4 regions of the Mesorhizobium sp. WSM1497 genome follow, and region 3 is predicted to be linked to each of the others. Evidence: predicted binding sites of a transcription regulator. Region 3 holds the regulator's gene; each other region holds the start of a gene.
The links. The regulator PhoB, encoded in region 3, activates phosphate uptake and scavenging genes when phosphate is short. The targets are predictions, from matches to a motif close to TGTCATNNANCTGTCAT.

Region 1: A9K65_RS04210 (PhoX family phosphatase) is a predicted target of PhoB. The motif match lies at 1,967-1,983, and genes of this name have one in related genera.
Region 2: phnF (phosphonate metabolism transcriptional regulator PhnF) is a predicted target of PhoB. The motif match lies at 2,637-2,653, and genes of this name have one in related genera.
Region 4: A9K65_RS25595 (RNA degradosome polyphosphate kinase) is a predicted target of PhoB. The motif match lies at 2,724-2,740, and genes of this name have one in related genera.

The regions. Positions count from the first base shown of each region.
Region 1 is NZ_CP021070.1:862,216-866,786, reverse strand. It holds gene A9K65_RS04210 (PhoX family phosphatase) at 1-1,900, opposite strand, end outside; gene A9K65_RS04205 (hypothetical protein) at 2,463-2,960, shown strand; gene A9K65_RS04200 (response regulator transcription factor) at 3,268-3,927, opposite strand; gene A9K65_RS04195 (sensor histidine kinase) at 3,924-4,571, opposite strand, start outside.
Region 2 is NZ_CP021070.1:1,796,668-1,801,238, forward strand. It holds gene fosX (FosX/FosE/FosI family fosfomycin resistance hydrolase) at 1-375, opposite strand, end outside; gene A9K65_RS08800 (carbon-phosphorus lyase complex subunit PhnI) at 372-1,484, opposite strand; gene phnH (phosphonate C-P lyase system protein PhnH) at 1,486-2,097, opposite strand; gene phnG (phosphonate C-P lyase system protein PhnG) at 2,097-2,558, opposite strand; gene phnF (phosphonate metabolism transcriptional regulator PhnF) at 2,691-3,440, shown strand; gene A9K65_RS08820 (zinc-binding alcohol dehydrogenase family protein) at 3,632-4,571, opposite strand, start outside.
Region 3 is NZ_CP021070.1:1,481,500-1,486,070, forward strand. It holds gene pstB (phosphate ABC transporter ATP-binding protein PstB) at 1-665, shown strand, start outside; gene phoU (phosphate signaling complex protein PhoU) at 692-1,399, shown strand; gene phoB (phosphate regulon transcriptional regulator PhoB) at 1,416-2,105, shown strand; gene A9K65_RS07285 (ROK family protein) at 2,122-3,369, opposite strand; gene xylF (D-xylose ABC transporter substrate-binding protein) at 3,639-4,571, shown strand, end outside.
Region 4 is NZ_CP021070.1:5,206,749-5,211,319, forward strand. It holds gene ppx (exopolyphosphatase) at 1-391, opposite strand, end outside; gene A9K65_RS25595 (RNA degradosome polyphosphate kinase) at 391-2,592, opposite strand; gene A9K65_RS25600 (zinc-finger domain-containing protein) at 2,804-3,049, shown strand; gene A9K65_RS25605 (FAD-dependent monooxygenase) at 3,069-4,310, shown strand; gene A9K65_RS25610 (TIGR02117 family protein) at 4,384-4,571, opposite strand, start outside.

The DNA of each region.
Region 1 (4,571 bases), 620 kb from region 3:
AGTAGGACGGGCGGCCGAACGCTTCCCAGTCCTCGCCGCCATCGCCCGGATGCTGGACGGCGACGAAGGCGGTCTGGTCGTCGGGCGCAAACAGCGGACCGCACATTTCGGCGCCGATCGGCACGCGGAAGAACAGTTTCGAGGTCGCCCGCGCCGCCCCCTCCGTGTCCACCGCCCACAGACCATCCGTGCGGCCGGTGGCTTTCGGGCCCTGGCCGTCGGTCGCGACCCAGAGACGCCCGGCCGAATCGACCGCGCAATTGTCGGGCATGCCGAACCAGCCATTGGCCGTCGTTGCCGTCGAGAAGGTGGCGCCGACATCGGCAACCGCCGGATCACCGCATTTCAGCAGCACTTCCCACTTGCCCTTGGCGGCGGTGAAATCACCGCCGTCCTCGGCGATCTCGATGATGTGGCCAAAGGCGTTTTCGGCGCGGGGGTTGGCGGCGTCTACCTGATCGGCCTTGCGCTTCGAATTGTTGGTCAGCATGACATAGACCTTGCCGTTGACGGCATTGGGCTGGATGTCTTCGGGGCGGTCCATCTTGGTGGCACCGAGCAGGTCGGCGGCGCGGCGCGTCTCGATCAGCACGTCGGCCTGGCCAGTGAAACCGTTTTCAGCCGTCAGCGGTCCCTGGCCGAAGACGATCGGCAGCCATTCGACCGTGCCATCTTCGGCGAACCTGGCGACATGCAGCGTGCCATCATCGAGCAGGTCCCTGTTGGCGGCATGATCGTTCGGATCGAACGCGGCCTTGGTCACGAACTTGTAGACATAGTCGAAGCGCTCGTCGTCACCGAGATAGAAGACGACGCGGCCGTCCCTGGCGACAATCGATTCGGCGCCCTCATGCTTGAAGCGGCCCATGGCGGTGCGCTTCCTCGGCGTCGAGGTCGGGTCGTTGACATCGACCTCGACGATCCAGCCGAAGCGGTTGGCCTCATTGGGCTCCTTGGCGAGGTCGAAACGCTCGTAATGCGCCGCCCATTCATAGGCGCCTTCGGGAATGCCGAGACGCTTGTAGTTCGCGGCTTCCTTGTGGCCTTCCGGCAACTCGCCGGAGAAATAGCCATGGATGTTCTCCTCGGCCATCACATAGGTGCCCCAGGGCGTGACGCCGCCGGCGCAATTGTTGAACGTGCCGAACACCTTGGTGCCGGACGGATCGGCATTGGTCTTGACGCGGTCATGGCCGGCAACCGGACCGGACAGCGCCATTTCGGTGTTGGAGGTGATGCGGCGATTGAGCTTGCCGTCGCGCACCACCTGCCATTTGCCTGATGTCTTGCGGATCTCGACGATGGTGCCGCCGTGAGCTGCCATCTCGACATCGACCTGCTCCTTCGAGAGGGGTGCGACTTCGGCCGACTTCTTGCCGTCCTTCTCGACGATCTTCACGATGCCCGGGAACATCAGATGCGGATTGGTGTATTCGTGGTTGACCACCAGCAGGCCATGTTCGGCCGAGCCGTCGACCGGGATGTAGCCGACATAATCGTTGTTGTAGCCGAACTGTTTCGCCTGGGCCTCGGCCGACTGTTTCGTCGGGTCGAAGTCGGGCGAATCGGCAAACAGCGGATCGCCCCAGCGCAGCAAGACATCGGCGTCGTAACCCGGCGCGACATGGTGCTTGTCGTCGATGCCGGCCTCGAGTTCGTCGAACGTGAAGGCCGAGCCTTCAGCGGCCCGGGCCTCGTCGGCGCTGATCAGCGCCAGCGGGCTGACGGTGGCGGCGATGGCCGAGACAGCCAGCGAACCCTTGAGGAAGCCGCGGCGCGAGAACCGCGCGGCGATGATCTCGCCCATGGTGCGGTTGTCGGAAGCGTTGATGGCCGGGCCGTCGTTTTCCTCGAGCAGGCTGGTGCGGAATCGAGTGTCGGGGGAGCGAAGGTCAGTCATGGCTTGCCTCTGGCTGTTGGATTGGCTGGAGCGTGGGTACCTGTTTGACCCCCTTATAATCGCCGGATCACATTTTCGTGACATCGGGAGACCTTTCAGACGCGACAGGCATTGCGCGCAGCGCTGGCTAAGCATTCCCGCAGACCGTGAACTGCTCCAGAATCGCCGGTTCGAGATGAAAGGAGACCTTAGGCGGCATCTTGGCCGCGCATCCTGCGACGGCGGACGACATCAGTCGTTTGCAAAAAACAGATCAACGGGCAACTGCACCCTCGACAAGTCACCTCCGCCGCCCCCGGCGGAGGTGACTTGATGTTCGGCGTCTGCCGTCGTCAGGCATCGGGAAAGCCAGTCTCCCGTTTAGCGATGGCGGTCACGGCGCCGTTCATGCGAAGCTAATGTAGCATATACTTGGGACTTTAGTCCAACCTTGCGCTTGCAATGGTCCTGGTTGACAACCGCAACGGTCGGAGGTCGCTTCCGGGCGCCGCGTCTTTCGGCAATGTTGGTTGCACTGCAACGTTGGGGTGGGGCGCGCCGGGCTCAGTCGTCGGAGATCAGAATGCACAGATCGGTCACGACCCGTTGTTGCCGGCTGGCGCTCAAATCGGCAGCGGCGCTGGTGTTGACGATTGCGCCCTATCAAATTGTCCTGGACGGCTCCGTTTCCGGCATCCACACCGCCAGCGCATACGCCGGCAAGGGTGGCGGCGGCAACGGTGGCGGTGGGGGCGGAGGCAACAGTGGGGGCGGCAACGGCGGCAATTCCGGCGGAAGCAATAGCGGGAACAGCGGCAACGGCAATGGGAATAACGGCAACAGCGGCAACAGTGGCAACAACGGCAAATCAGGATCCAGTCAGGGTAAGAGCGGGAGCCATGTCAATGCAAAGACCGGTGACAAGGTCGACGTGACCGGCAACAAGATCACAGTCAGGCATCCCGACGGCATAACGGAAAAGCTCGAGAACGGTCGTTTCAGCATGAAAGACGCTCTCGGTCGCACGATCATCGACCGCCAGGCCACGCCGGCCGATGCCAATCGTCTCAAGGCCTTGTGAAGCTGGCCAACAGGCAACGGTCAGCTTTGCACGTCACCTCCGCCGCCCCCCGGCGGAGGTGACCTCGTTTCCGGCCGGCGTCGTCCCGGTTTTCGGCACCGCAATGGCTGCGGTCCCGAGGCGCGACGCGCTTTTGCGCAATCCGGGACGGGAAACCGCTGCGCATTTCTTCGGACCTGCCCAGAGCAATTCTAGAAAAAGTGTGAAGCGGTTTTCCCGGGAAATGCGCGTAGCGCTTTTCCCTTGGGAATTGCGTCAAAACAAAGAGTTAGAGCAGCTCGCCGTTTCCGTGAAACGGTGAAATGCTTTAGGAGGGCCTGTCGCGGTCGCGCCACTCACGCATCATCAAGGCCGCTTCGGTGCGATTTCGCACATTGAGCTTCGACAGCACTCCGGTCATGTGATGTTTGACGGTCTTCTCCTGCAACTCAAGCCGCAAGGCGACTTCCTTGTTGCTCAGCCCCTCCGCCACCAGCCGCAGGATTTCCGTTTGCCGATCGGTGAGCTGCCGCAGCCGTTCCGCCAAGCCGTCGGTCGGCTGCTGGGACTGGAGATCCGAAAGCAGCCGGGCCGATAGTGTCGGCGAGAGATAGCTTTCGCCGGCTGCGACATTGCGCAGGATGTCGGCGAGGCCGCGTGACCCGACGCCTTTGAGGACATAGCCATTCACCCCTGCGTTCAGCGCCTTGGTTACATCGGCATTGGCCTCCGAAACGGTCAGCATGACGATCTTCTGGGCGGGATGGTTGGCGAGGATGCTTGCGACCGCGCTCAGCCCGCCGCCCGGCATCGAGATGTCGAGCAGCAAGATGTCGGGCCGCATCGTCGCGGCGAGGCGTTCGGCATCCTGCGCCGTGGCGCCCTCGCCAACCATCTCGAAGCCTCCGATCTCCGACAGGCTGCGCGTCACACCTTCGCGAAAGAGGGGATGATCGTCGACAATGGCGATGCGAATGGTCCCAGTCATGCTTGCTCCTCGACCGACAGACGGATCACCAAACGCGTACCTTGCGGCCCGGTCAAGGTTTCGAACTGTCCGCCAATACTTTCGACCCGTTCCCTGAGGCCGGCGAGCCCGAGGCCTTCGACCCGTGCCGTCGGATCGAAACCCGGCCCGCGGTCCGACACTTCGACAAAAAGCCTGCCACCTTTCATCCCGGCACTCACCGCCTGATCCTTGCCTAGCCCGTGGTGATAGGCATTGTTCAGCCCTTCCTGGACGAAACGATAGATGCTGATCTTCTCGGAGGCGCCGGGTTCAGGCAACTGTCCGGCCAGCGTCAGCGTCACCGACGTTCCCGTCCTCTGTTCGTGTTCCTTGACGGCCAGCCGCAGAATGTCGGTTGCGGCAGCCGTCTCGATCTGCGGCAGGACAAGGCCGGTGCAGATGCCGCGTATTTCGCGCATCGCATCCTCCAGCGTCTTGCGAATCATCGTGACCTCGGTCGAGCGGCTTGCGCCCGAATGGCCATCGCTGGAAAATATCGGGCTGTCCATGCGCAGCGCCGCCAGGGCCACGAGTTGGGCCGGGCCGTCATGAAGGTCGGCGCCGATGCGGCGCAGATATCTTTCGTTGAGCGCGGTGGCGCGGCGCGAGGCCTGTTGCACGCG
Region 2 (4,571 bases), 320 kb from region 3:
ATTGAGCGTGCCGGTGTGCAGTTCGAACATGTGGTTGTCTTCGTCGTAGAAATAGATCGAGCGGCCTTCACCCTCGACGCGCGGGCGCGGCGGGCGCATGTCGAGGCCGAGCCTGCCGATGCGCTCGGCATAGCGGTCGAAATCGGCGTCATCGATCTTGAAGGCGATGTGGTTGTAGCTGCGCTCCGGCAAGGGTTCGCCCTCCATGATGGCGACCCAGATGTCACCGATCAGGAAGAATTTTTCGGGCGACAGCGAGAACTGCCTGGCGTCGCTGACATAGACTTCGCGTGCGTCGAATACGCCCTCGAGGATCTCGGTCATCCGCTCGAGATCGCGGACGATGAAGGTCATGTGGGAAAGGCCCTCGATCATTCCGCGGCCTCCCGCTTCTCTTCGACCTTCACGGGGTTTTGGCGGGCGTCATATTCGGCACGCATGCGGCGCACGAGATCGAGTTCGGCCTGGAAATCGACATAGTGCGGCAGCTTCAGATGCTCGACGAAGCCGGTCGCCTGGACATTGTCGGAATGCGAGATGACGAACTCCTCGTCCTGGGCCGCGGCGACGACATCCTCGCCGAGCTCTTTCGCGCGCAGCGCCCGGTCGCAGAGTGCCACGGCCATCGCCTTGCGTTCGCTCTGGCCGAAGACCAGGCCGTAGCCGCGGGTGAATTGCGGCGGCGCCTTGGCCGAGCCTTTGAACTGGTTGACCATCTGGCATTCGGTGACGCGGACAGTGCCGAGCGGCACCGCGAAGGGCAGTTCGGGCACGTCGAGCTCCAGCTCGACTTCGCCGATGCGGATCTCGCCGACGAAGGGGTGGTTGCGGGCATAGCCGCGCTGGGTGGAATAGCCGAGCGCCAGCAGGAATCCTTCATCGCCGCGTGACAGCGCCTGCAGGCGGATGTCGCGCGCCATCGGGAATTCGAGCGGCTCGCGGGTGATGTCGCCGGGGACATGGTCCTGCGGCATGTCGCCATCCGGTTCGATCAAGCCTTCGCGGGCGAGGATCGCCGAGACGCGTGGCATGGCTTGCGCTTCCGTCTCGCGCAGCAAGGGCTCGGCGACATCGGCGCCGGCGGCAAGCTCGGGATCGAGCAGCCGGTGGGTGTAGTCGAAGGTAGGTCCGAGCAACTGCCCGCCGGGCAGATCCTTGTAGGTCGCCGAGACGCGCCGCTCGACCAGCATGTTGGCGGTGTCGATCGGCCTGGAGTAGCCGAAGCGCGGCAGCGTGGTGCGATAGGCGCGCACCAGGAAGATCGCCTCGATCATGTCGCCGCGCGCCTGGACGATGGCGAGCGCGGCCAGTTCACGATCATAGAGCGAGCCTTCGCTCATCACCCGGTCGACGCCGAGCGCCAGCTGCTCGACGATCTGGTCGAGGCGCAGGGCGGGCACCGAACGGTCGCCACGCCGGCGGTCGGCCAGCAGGCTGTGGGCGTTGGCGATTGCCGCTTCGCCGCCTTTTACCGCGACATACATCTTACGCCTCCATCGTCTTGATGCGCGTCGTGCGCGGCAGGCAGGCAATGCCGCCTGATGTGGCGAGGATGATGTCGACGCCGCGCGGAAAGCGCTTGATATTCTGCTTCCACTGCTCGACGAAATGGCGTGGCATCTGCGCCGGCGCGATCGTGGCGCTGGTTTCGATGCCGGGACCTTCGAGCAATAGCGGCGTGCCGGAGACCAGATCGCTGACCTGCAGGATCAGCGTGGTCGAGCGGTCGGGATAATCCTGCGTGCCCTGCGAAAAGCCATCGAGCGCCATCATCTCGGCAGGTGCTGCGATCAAGGCGAAATGCGCATCGGCCGGTGTGTTGGCCAATGGCTCGCCGGTATGGAAACCAAGCCAGGATTTGATTGCGGTGGAAGCCTGCAGAGCCGGGTCGAGCCAGAGCGGCGTGTCGTTGTCGCACAGCGCCAGTGCGATGGCACCGGCGGTAGCCGAGAGCGGCACCGGCGGGCGGGCGAAGGCCGGCAGCGGCTGCACGCTGCCCGGCCGCGCCATTGCGTCCATGACGGCGCGGAACACCGTCTGGGCATTGAACACCGGATCGGCGAAACCGCCTTCGATCGATTGCGCTGCAATGTCCATCAGTCTTCTCCGCGAACCATGGTGAAGAAATCGACCTTCGTTGCCGCCGTCTCGGCGCGGCGTTTTTCGTGCGCCATGGTCAGAGCCGACCGCAGAGGCGCTATCAGTCCGGTCTCGACCTCATTGCGGCGGGCAGGGTCCTGCCATAGGGCGTCGGCGATAGCCGCCAGCTTCGCCTTCTGCTTGTCGCGGCCAAGCGCATAGCAATGGCCGACCTGTCCGGTGGGTAGCCTGACCGTGGCGCGGGTGACGGTCGCCTCGCCGACATTGAAGGGCGCGCCACCGCCGCCGATGCGGCCGCGCAGGGTGACCAGTCCGGTTTCGGGGCCGCGCAGCAGCTCGGCGTCCGAAGGCAGTCCGGCCTCATTCCAGAGCCGGACGATGTCATCGCCGCTGGATTGCGCAAGGGTTGCCATGGCGGCCTTGCGCTCGGCCTGGTCGCGGGCTTCCTGTCCTCGCATCAGAAGCATTCCTCCTTGGCAATTTGTCTATTGATATAGACAACTATACAAATTATACCTATTATCTAACGGGTGTCCATGACGGGTGGATGACAGCGATAGAAGACCGGGCGCTGGAAGGTTGGGGCAATGATGGTCGGGCGGCTAGCAGCGGACAGCATCGAGCGGCGCAGTGGCGTTTCGCTGTGGCGGCAGATTGCCGACAAGATGCTGCATGCGATCGCCATCGGCGATTTCACGGAGAATGCAGCGCTGCCGCCGGAGGTGGCGCTGGCAGAGCGCTATGGCGTCAACCGCCACACGGTGCGCAGCGCCATATCAGCCCTCGTAAGGGAAGGCGTGCTGCGGGCCGAGCAGGGGCGCGGCACCTTCGTGCTGTCGCGCAAGCGGCTGTCCTATCCGATCGGGGCGCGCACACGGTTTTCGACAGGGCTGCAAGCGCAGACGACGGAACGGCACATCGCCTTGCTCGCCTCGTCGGTCGAGCCGGCCAGCCAGCGCGTCGCCGAGGGACTGGGTCTTGCCAAGGGAGCCGATGTGATCCGCCTGGAAACGCGCGGCGAAGCCGATGGACGGCCGGTGTCGCGCGCTGCTGGCTGGTTCGAAGCCCGGCGCTTTGCCGGCATCGATGCCGCGATGGCGCAAACAGGGTCGATCACCGCCTCGCTGGCGCGCTTCGGCATCGACGACTATCTCAGGCAATCGACCGTGCTGTCGGCGCGCCATGCCGATGCGGCGGACCTGGCCGACCTCGACCTGCAGCCGGGCGCCATCGTACTGGTCACGGTCGCCGTCAACGTCACGCCGGACGGCCAACCGATCCAGTTTTCCGAGTCGCGCTTCCCGGCCGAACGGGTGGAGCTGAAGCTGTCGGCGCTGTAGGGAGTGACGGGCTTATACGAGACCGTGATTTATCTGACTCACGCTGATATCAGACCAGCTCGGTCGCGCTCACTTGCGTCTTGGCGATTGAGGACCGCCTTCCCCCACTCCGTCTCGGCTTCGCCGAGACGGAGTGGGGGTCGACCTGGCTCGGGCGTCGTCAATTCGGGCCGGGTTCGCCGCCTGCCATGTTATAACCCCACCTCGATCACAGCCTTGATCAGGCCGGATTTCTCATGCGCCCAACGAGCCAGATCGCGCGGCGTGGCGGCGAGTGTGGTGCGGTGTGTGACGAGCTTGGCCAGTGGTACGGCCCCGTTGCGGATCGAGGCGGCGACATGATCGAAGTCGGCGCGCAGCGCGTTGCGGCTGCCGATCAGCGTCATCTCTCGCTTGTGGAATTCCGGGTCGGAAAAGCTGATATCGTCCTTGACCACGGAGACCAGCACCAGCGTTCCGCCATGCGCGACATGGGCGAAGGCCGACTGCACCGACTGGGTGTTGCCGGTGGCGTCGAAGACGACATCGAAGCCTTCGCCTGATGTCGCTTCCCTGACCAGATCGGGCACCGCGCCGCGCGAGCCGTCTAGCGTCTGGAAACCAAGCTCGTTTGCAGCGAAGGCGAGCCTTTCACTGCTCATGTCGAGCAGCGTCACGTCGAGCCCGGCGATGCGGGCGAAGATGGCGGTGCCGAGCCCGATCGGGCCGGCGCCGATGACCAGCGTGCGGGCGCCGGGGTCGGCGCGGGCGCGCCACACGGCATGCGCGCCGATGGCCAGGAACTCGACGGCGGCGGCGTCGGCCAGCGACAGGCCGTTGGCCGGATAGAGATTTTGCGCCGGCACCAGGATGCGTTCGCACATGGCGCCGTCGCGATGCACGCCAAGCACCTCGATCCTGACACAGCAATTGGGCTTGCCGTGCCGGCAGGCGATGCACTTGCCGCAGGAAAGATAGGGGTTGACGACGACGGGCTCACCAATGGCCAGTTCGACGCCTTCGCCGGTCTCCATCACGGTACCCGAGACCTCATGACCCATGATGCGGGGATAGGCGAGGAACGGGTGCTTGCCCTCGAAAATGTGGTAGTCGGTGCCGCAGATGCCGACATGGCTGACCGCCACCAGCGCC
Region 3 (4,571 bases):
TGACGGCGCTGATCGGCCCCTCCGGCTGCGGCAAGTCCACCTTCCTGCGCTGCCTCAATCGCATGAACGACACCATCGATTCAGCACGGGTAACCGGCAAGATAACGCTCGACGAAGAGGACATCTACGACAAGAACATCGATGTCGTCGAACTCAGGGCGCGCGTCGGCATGGTGTTCCAGAAACCCAATCCGTTCCCAAAGTCGATCTACGAGAACGTCGCCTATGGGCCGCGCATCCACGGATTGGCCAAGCGCAAGGCCGACATGGATCAGATCGTCGAGTCCAGCCTGAAGAAGGCGGCGATCTGGAACGAGGTCAAGGACCGTTTGCAGGAACCTGGCACGGGTCTTTCCGGTGGCCAGCAGCAGCGCCTGTGCATTGCACGCGCCATCGCCGTGTCGCCCGAGGTGATCCTGATGGACGAACCGTGTTCGGCGCTCGACCCGATCGCCACCGCTCGCGTCGAGGAACTGATCGACGAACTGCGTCAGAACTATACGATCGTCATCGTCACGCATTCGATGCAGCAGGCAGCGCGCGTGTCGCAGCGCACCGCGATGTTCCATCTTGGCTATCTGGTCGAGGAGGGCGCCACCGACAAGATGTTCACCACCCCCGACGACAAACGCACCCAGGACTACATCACCGGCCGGTTCGGCTGATCTCAGGCATATGAGGGACGAAGATCATGGGTGAACATACCGTCGCATCTTTCGATGAGGATCTGGAGCAGATCAGCCAGCTGATCCGCGACATGGGCGATCTCGCCCGCTCGATGGTCGGTGGCTCGACCAGGGCTTTGCTCAATTCGGACAATGCGCTGGCGCAGCGGGTGGTTTCCGATGACGCCATCATGGATGCACGCCAGCGCGAGCTGGACGATCGTGCCATCACGCTGATCGCCAAGCGCCAGCCGATGGCCAACGATCTGCGTGCGGTGGTCGGTTCGATCCGCATGGCCGGCGACCTCGAGCGCATCGGGGACCTTGCCAAGAACATCGCCAAGCGCGTCGGCACTGTCGGGCTGAGCGTCACGCCGCACGACCTTTCGCATTCGATCGACGCAATGGCGCAGCTGGTGCTGATCCAGGTGCAGGGGGTCGTCGACGAGTATGCCGCCGCTGACGCGGCAGCGCTTGCCACGCTCAGAAACAATGATGAACGCATCGACGTCAAATACACATCGGTGTTCCGCGAACTGCTGACCTACATGATGGAAGATCCGCGCAACATCACGGCGTGCACGCACCTGTTGTTTTGCGCCAAGAACCTCGAGCGGATCGGCGACCACGTGACCAACATCGCCGAAAATGCCTATTATGTTTTGACCGGCACGCAGTTACCAGCCAATCGTCCGAAGCAGGACGAGACGGCAATGTCCGCGCCAGCGGCATGACAGGGGTGACCAGCCGATGATCGCGCCACGCATCATGGTGGTGGAGGATGAGGAGCCGCTAGGCGTGCTGCTCCGCTACAATCTCGAATCCGAAGGTTATCAGGTCGAAGTGGTGACGCGCGGCGACGAGGCCGAAATCCGGCTGCAGGAGAACGTTCCAGACCTTCTGGTGCTCGACTGGATGGTGCCTGCGGTTTCCGGTATCGAACTCTGCCGCCGGCTAAGGATGCGTCCCGAGACCGAGCGGCTGCCGATCATCATGCTGACCGCGCGAGGCGAGGAAAGCGACCGCGTGCGCGGCCTCTCGACCGGTGCCGACGACTATCTGGTCAAGCCTTTCTCGACGCCGGAGTTCATGGCCAGGGTCAAGGCGCTGCTGCGCCGGGCCAAGCCGGAAGTGCTGTCCAGCGTGCTCAAGGTCGGCGATATCGTGCTCGATCGCGAATCGCACCGTGTCTATCGCAAGAAGAGCGAGATCCGGCTCGGGCCGACGGAATTCCGCCTGCTTGAATTCATGATGCGCCATCCAGGCCGCGTGTTCTCGCGCAGCCAACTGCTCGACAATGTCTGGGGCGAGACGATCTACATCGACGAACGCACGGTCGATGTGCATGTCGGCCGGCTGCGCAAGGCGGTCAACAACGGCCGTATGCCCGATGTCATCCGCACCATCCGTGGGGCGGGTTACGCCATTCGCGAGGACTGAACTCCCTCGTTTGAACTCACGCCACGTTCTTGCCGCCGAGACCGGATCTCGCCTGCACGCCCGGCGCAAAAATCTCCTGATCGACGAAGATCAGCGCCCGCATGGCGCAGCCTTCGCGGATCAGCGGCAGTTCGTTCGGCTCGGTGTCGAAGGAAATCGACTTGGAATGCTGGCCGCCGGCGGTCTGGGCAATCGCTTGCCGCAATGCCGGCTCGATCAGGTCGAAGGCGGCGGCGCTGACGCCGACCATGGCGACCGGCGCCGGATCGATCAGCGCAAACAGGCTGCCGAGGCCGTAGCCGAGCGCTTCGCCGGCCTTGCGATAGGCTTCCCGTTCGGGCCCGTCCCTTTCGCGGGCGGCAGCAGCCAGGGCGCGTATGTCGGCGTCGCTGACATCGGCGACGGGCTCTGCATCCTCGCCCATCTGCCGCGCGTTGCGCCAGATGGCATAATTGCCGGCATAGGCTTCGACGCAGCCGCGCCGTCCGCAGCGACACAGCGCGCCGTTCGGCCGATGGATCATGTGGCCGAATTCGCCGCCCGAGGAATGGGTGCCGGTGAACAATTCGCCCTTCAGCACCAGCCCCATGCCGATGCCGTGCGACAGGAGGATGGCGATGAAATCGTCGCGGTAACGATCGGGGTCGCGCCAGCGCAGCGCCACCGCCATCATGTTGCAGTCGTTCTCCATAATGGCGGGGATGCCGAACTCCTCTTCGAATATGTCGGCGAAGGCGATGTCGGTGTGCGGCGTGATCGGCGACCACAGCATGGCGCGGGCACGGGTGTCGGTGATGCCCTGGACGGCCAGCGCGATACGAGCGACGCTGCGCACGTCCAGGTCGGGATCCTCCAGGCGGCGCCGCACGATTGCCGTGCACTCACCGATCAGCGAGTCGCGCGACATCGTCAGCGTGTCGAGCCGACGCTGTTCCTCGGATATTACCTGGCCGGCATAGTCGATGACGGCGACCGAGAGGAAGTTCAGCGACAGCACCACGGTCATTACCGCGGCCGCTTCTGGATTGAGGCTGAGGCCGACCTGCGGACGGCCGCGTTTGAGCGAGCCGGCCTCGCTCGGCTTGCTTTCGGTCAGGATGCCTGCGACGATCAGGTCGGATGAGATCGCCGAGATCGTCGAATGGCTGAGGCTTGTGGTTGCGGCGATCTCGGTGCGCGACGGCTGTCCGGCGCGGCGCACCGCCGCGATCACCATCGCGCGGTTGCGGCGGCGCAAATCGTCGTGGCGGATTCCGACCGACATGCTCTTTCATATCCTCCCGGTCGCCGCGGTTCTTCCTGCCCTGGAACGCTGTCGGTGACGCGGTCAAATACTGGCAGAAGCCGCGCGCCGTGTCATTTATTTATTCCGAGGCCCGAAAAAAATTCGAAACGACATCAAAATCCATCAGAATCGATGTTGACAGCGTTCGGGCGTTGGCCCAGTATTTTTTCGAGGCTCGAAAAAATAGGGCCTCTGTGCCGGCCCTCGGGCCAGTTTGGTCGCGCCATACGCGGCGCAGGGAGGATAATATGAAAAGATTCACAGCCGCCATCCTGGCGGGTGCCGCCATGTCGCTGACGCTCGCGTCTGTCGCGCAGGCGAAGGACAAAGTCGTCGGCGTTTCGTGGTCCAACTTCCAGGAGGAACGCTGGAAGACCGACGAGGCCGCCATGAAGACGGCGATCGAGGCCGCCGGCGACAAGTACATCTCCGCCGATGCGCAGTCCAATCCCGGCAAGCAGCTTACCGACGTCGAAAGCCTGATCTCGCAGGGCGCCAATTCCCTGATCATCCTGGCGCAGGATGCTTCGGCCATCGGCCCGGCCGTGCAGAAGGCGCTGGACGAAGGCATTCCGGTCGTCGGCTATGACCGGTTGATCGAGAACAAGGATGTTTTCTATCTGACCTTCGACAACAAGGAAGTCGGCCGCATGCAGGCCCGCGAAGTGTTCAAGGTCAAGCCGGAAGGCAACTACGTCTTCATCAAGGGCTCCGGTGCCGATCCCAATGCCGACTTCCTGTTCTCGGGCTCAATGGAAGTGCTCAAGGAAGCCATTGACAGCGGCAAGATCAAGAATGTCGGCGAAGCCTACACGGATGGCTGGCTGCCCGCCAACGCCCAGAAGAACATGGAACAGTTCCTGACCGCCAACGACAACAAGGTCGACGCGGTGGTCGCGGCCAATGACGGCACTGCCGGTGGCGTCGTCGCGGCGCTGACGGCTCAAGGCTTGGCCGGCACCGTGCCGGTCTCGGGGCAGGACGGCGACCACGCCGCGCTGAACCGCATCGCCCTGGGCACGCAAACCGTCTCGGTGTGGAAGGACGCGCGCGAGCTCGGCAAGAATGCCGCCGAGATCGCCTCGCAACTGGCCGACGGCAAGAAGACGAGCGACATCGCCGGCGCCAAGGACTTCACGACGCCGGGCGGCAACACCGTCAAGTCGCTGTTCCTGACCCCG
Region 4 (4,571 bases), 2.9 Mb from region 3:
CGCCGAGCGCGGAATAGTACGCTTCCTGACGACCGCTGATCACTCGGATCTCGGTCTTCAGCACATCCTCGGCGCGGTGGATGAAATCGGGGCCGTTGACCGCCTCGCGGGCCGCCGCGGTCGCCAGCACATACATTTGCTCGGCGCCGGCCTGGTCGGAAAGCGCACGAAAGCGGCGGAACTCTTCCATCGAGCGCGTTACCGCCTCGGGGTCGAGCTTGCCGGTCGAAACGATGCCGCGGCCGAGACCGGCCAGCATCTTTTCGTTGAACAGCATGGTCGGCGAGCGCGCCAGCCCCTCATAGACGACGAGACGGATCGAGTTCGATCCGATGTCGATGATGGACAGCGGTCGGCGGTCCTGCAGCCGGCCCTGAGAATCAGACAGCATCAGCCGGACGCTGCGGCGTTCTTCTTGCGGCGCTTGAACTGCGCGATGCGCTTGGGCGCATGCGACTTCAGCGCGTCACCCCGTCCCGACAGGCTCGGATTGGTCATGAAATATTCCTGCGCGTTGAACGGTTCCTCGCCCTCCTCCAGCACGACGCGCCGGGAGGTTCCATCAGCCAATACGTCGAAACTTTGCTGATTGTCCATAATGTTGCCCAGCATGATCTGGCCAAGGATCTGTTCATGCACAGTTGGATTGGTGATCGGCACCATGGTTTCGACGCGGCGGTCGAGATTGCGCGGCATCAGGTCGGCCGAGGAGATGTAGACGATCGCCTCGTCCGACGGCAGGCCGAAACCATTGCCGAAACAATAGATGCGGCTGTGCTCGAGAAAACGGCCGACGATCGATTTTACGCGGATGTTTTCCGACAGGCCAGGAACCTGCGGCCGCAGGCAGCAGATGCCGCGCACGACAAGGTCGATCTCGACGCCGGCGCGGCTGGCATCGTAGAGCGCGTCGATGATGATCGGATCGACGAGGGCGTTCATCTTCATCCAGATGCGCGCCGGTTTGCCTTGCACCGCGTAGGCAATCTCGTCGGCAATGTGCTTCAGGATGCGGCTTCTCAACGTGAACGGCGAGATCGCCAACCGCATTTCGTCCGTCGGCTCGGCATAGCCGGTGATGAAATTGAACAGCTGGGCGACATCGCGCGCAATCGTCGGATCTGTGGTGAAGAAGGACAGATCGGTGTAGATGCGCGCGGTGACCGGGTGGTAGTTGCCGGTGCCAAGATGCACGTAATTGCGCAGCTTGCCGTCCTCGCGCCGCACCACCAGCGACATTTTCGCATGCGTCTTCAGTTCGAGAAAGCCGAACACCACCTGCACGCCGGCCCGCTCCAGGTCGCGCGCCCAGCGGATGTTGGCTTCCTCGTCGAAACGCGCCTTGAGCTCGACCAGTGCGGTGACCGACTTGCCGGCCTCGGCCGCGTCGACCAGCGCGCGCACGATCGGACTGTCGTTGGAGGTGCGGTAAAGCGTCTGCTTGATCGCCACCACTTCCGGATCGGCCATTGCCTGGCGCAGGAACTGCACCACCACATCGAAGGATTCGTAGGGGTGATGGACGACGATGTCCTTCTCGCGGATGGCGGCGAAACAATCGCCGCCATGCTCGCGGATGCGCTCGGGAAAACGCGGATTGTAGGGCGTGAATTTCAGGTCGTCGCGGGGAACGGCGACGATCTCGGAAATCTGGCTGAGCGCCAATGGACCGGTCAAGACGCTGATGCGGCTCGACGACACGCCAAGCTCGCCGGCGACGAAATCGCGCAATTCGCCAGGCATCAGCCTGTCGAATTCGATGCGGATCACCGATCCGCGCCGACGCCGCTTCAGCGCCGTTTCGAACAGGCGCACGAGGTCCTCGGACTCCTCCTCGACCTCGATATCGCTGTCACGGATGATGCGGAACGTGCCGGAGCCCTTGACCTCGTAGCCGGGGAAGAGCTTGCCGATATAGAGGCCGACAGCCTCTTCCAGCGGGATGAAGCGGACATGATGCTTGCGGTCCGGCAGACGGATGAAGCGCTTCAGCGCCACCGGCAGGCGCAGCAGCGCGCTCATCTCCTCGCCATTCTTGCGATGGCGCAATTGCAGCGCCATCGAGAAGCCGAGATTGGGGATGAACGGGAACGGATGCGCCGGGTCGATCGACAGCGGGGTCAGCACCGGGAAAACCTGTTCCTGGAAATGGTCTTCCAGCCAGATTTTCTCGTCCTTGGTCAGCGCATCGCGGGTGATGCTCTCGATGCCTTCCTTGTTGAGCAGCACGGTGAGCGCCGAAAGGCTCTTCTGCTGGTCTTCCTGCAGCCGCTCGACCTCACGCAGCAGCTGTTCGAGCTGCTGTTCGGGGGTGCGGCCGTCCGGGCTCTTCAGCGTGATGCCCTCGCGCACCTGGCCGGCAAGACCGGCAACACGGACCATGAAGAACTCGTCGAGATTGGCGGCCGAGATCGACAGGAAGCGGACGCGCTCCAGCAGCGGGTGATTGAGGTTCAGCGATTCCTCGAGAACGCGCCGGTTGAACTGCAGCCAGGAAAACTCGCGGTTGACAAACCGGTCAGGGTTGCCGCCTTCCGGGCGAGCCACCTCGACATCCACGAATTCGTTCTGCACCGGCTTCAGTTCGTTCATGATTCCCGCTCTTCCACACCCGCTCAAGCCGGCTAGCCAGTCACTCTAGCGACCCATGGTCCCTCCCGAAAACCGAAATCGGTTTTCGGGTCATGGGTTAACCGGCTTAACTTATCCTCTGACAGGCTTTTGCGACAGTTTGATTTCATCGAACTTGCAAAGAGGCCTGATATGATCCAGATGCAGACGAGACTGCGTTAAGGAGACGACGATGGCAGGCGGTTCCATTCCCCATTTTCAGAACGATGCGGGCTATCCGGCAATCGACATCGGCGTGAAGGAATTCATGTGCACGGGCGCCAATCCGCCTTTCGACCACCCGCATGTGTTTCTGGACATGGGCGACGACAATGAAAAAGTCTGTCCCTATTGCTCGACGCTCTACCACTATTCGCCGAAGCTGAAGGCGACGGAAACGCTGCCGGCCGGATGCATCTACATCGAACAGGCCGCCTGAGACTTTCGCGACCAGCCCGATGAACGACACGCGTTCCCGGCAAATTGTCGTCGCCGGGGCCGGTGTCGCCGGATTGACCGCAGCCCTTGCATTCGCCTCGCGCGGCTACGCGGTTCGGGTGTTCGAACAGGCGCAGCGCCTGGAAGCTGCCGGCGCCGGCATCCAGCTCTCTCCAAACGCGACGCGCATCCTTCGCCAGCTTGGCGTGCTCGACCGGCTGCTGCCGGCAGCGGTGCGGCCGCAAGCCGTGGTGTTGAAGAAGGCCGCGACCTTGCGCGAACTGGCGCGCGTGCCGCTGGGGCAAGCCGCCGAAACCCGCTGGCAAGCACCCTATCTCGTCGCGCACAGGGCCGATCTGCAGAGCGCATTGACCGCGCGCGTTGCCGAGGTGCCGGATATCCATCTCACCACCGGCGCGCGCATCGGCGACGTTGCCTCCGGCCCGCATGGCATCACGGCGACGGCCGAGATCGACGGCAAGACCATCGAGGCGGAGGGCTTCCTGCTGGTCGGGGCCGATGGCGTCTGGTCGTCGGTGCGCGCACTTGTCGACTCGGCCAAGGGGTCGGCTTCGCCAAGAAACCGTTTCTCCGGCGAACTGGCCTGGCGCGCGACCGTCGCGGCTGACAGCGCCGCGGGGCAGAGCTTTGCCGCCATCGGCGCCAGGGACTGCGTCACCACCTTCCTGCATCCCGGCTTCCATATGGTGGCCTATCCCGTCAGCAAGGGTGCGGCCTTCAATCTCGCGGCCTTCACCAGAGGCGACCGCATTGCCGAAGGCTGGTCCGGCAACGCCGACGCCGGGATCCTGACCCGAGCTCTTGCCGGCACCGCGGCAGAACTTGCCCGTCTGGTCGAGCAGGCCGGCCCGTGGACCGCGTGGCCGATCCACACTGTCGATTCGCAACATGCCTGGGCAACACCGAACGGCATGGCGCTGATCGGCGACGCCGCGCATGCGATGACCCCATTCGCGGCGCAAGGTGCGGCCATGGCGATCGAGGATGCAGCGACGCTTGCCGACGCCGTCTACGCCTCCCCCGCGAACCCGCTGGCCGCGCTTGCGGTTTGGGAACAGTCACGGCGGCCGCGTGTCGCGCAGGTCGCCCGACGCGGCGCTGTCAACCGGCTGGCGTGGCATGCCGCAGGGCCGGTGGCGATTGCGCGCAACGTGTTCCTGAAAATGCGCTCGTCGGAAAAACTCGCGGCGGATTTGGAGTGGCTCTATGGCTGGCGGGCACCGGAGGCTGACGAAAGCTGAAACCTGCGAAAGGTTGGCGGGACAAAGGGGGTGTGAAGGAACGCGACGCTCGCCAATTCGCGGAATGCCCACCCTAATTATACAGCCGCATCGATAGCCCGAGCGATACAGGCAGCGGGTTCCACCAGCCGGTGCGCAGGCCTGCGGTGCGCAAGGCGGCCGCCGTCCAGGTGTTGCAGCCGATCAGTGCGTTGAAATGGCCGTTGGCTTCGTAGAAGCCGTCGAACCTGGAATAGGCCGCGTCCGGAACGAGGATCGGGC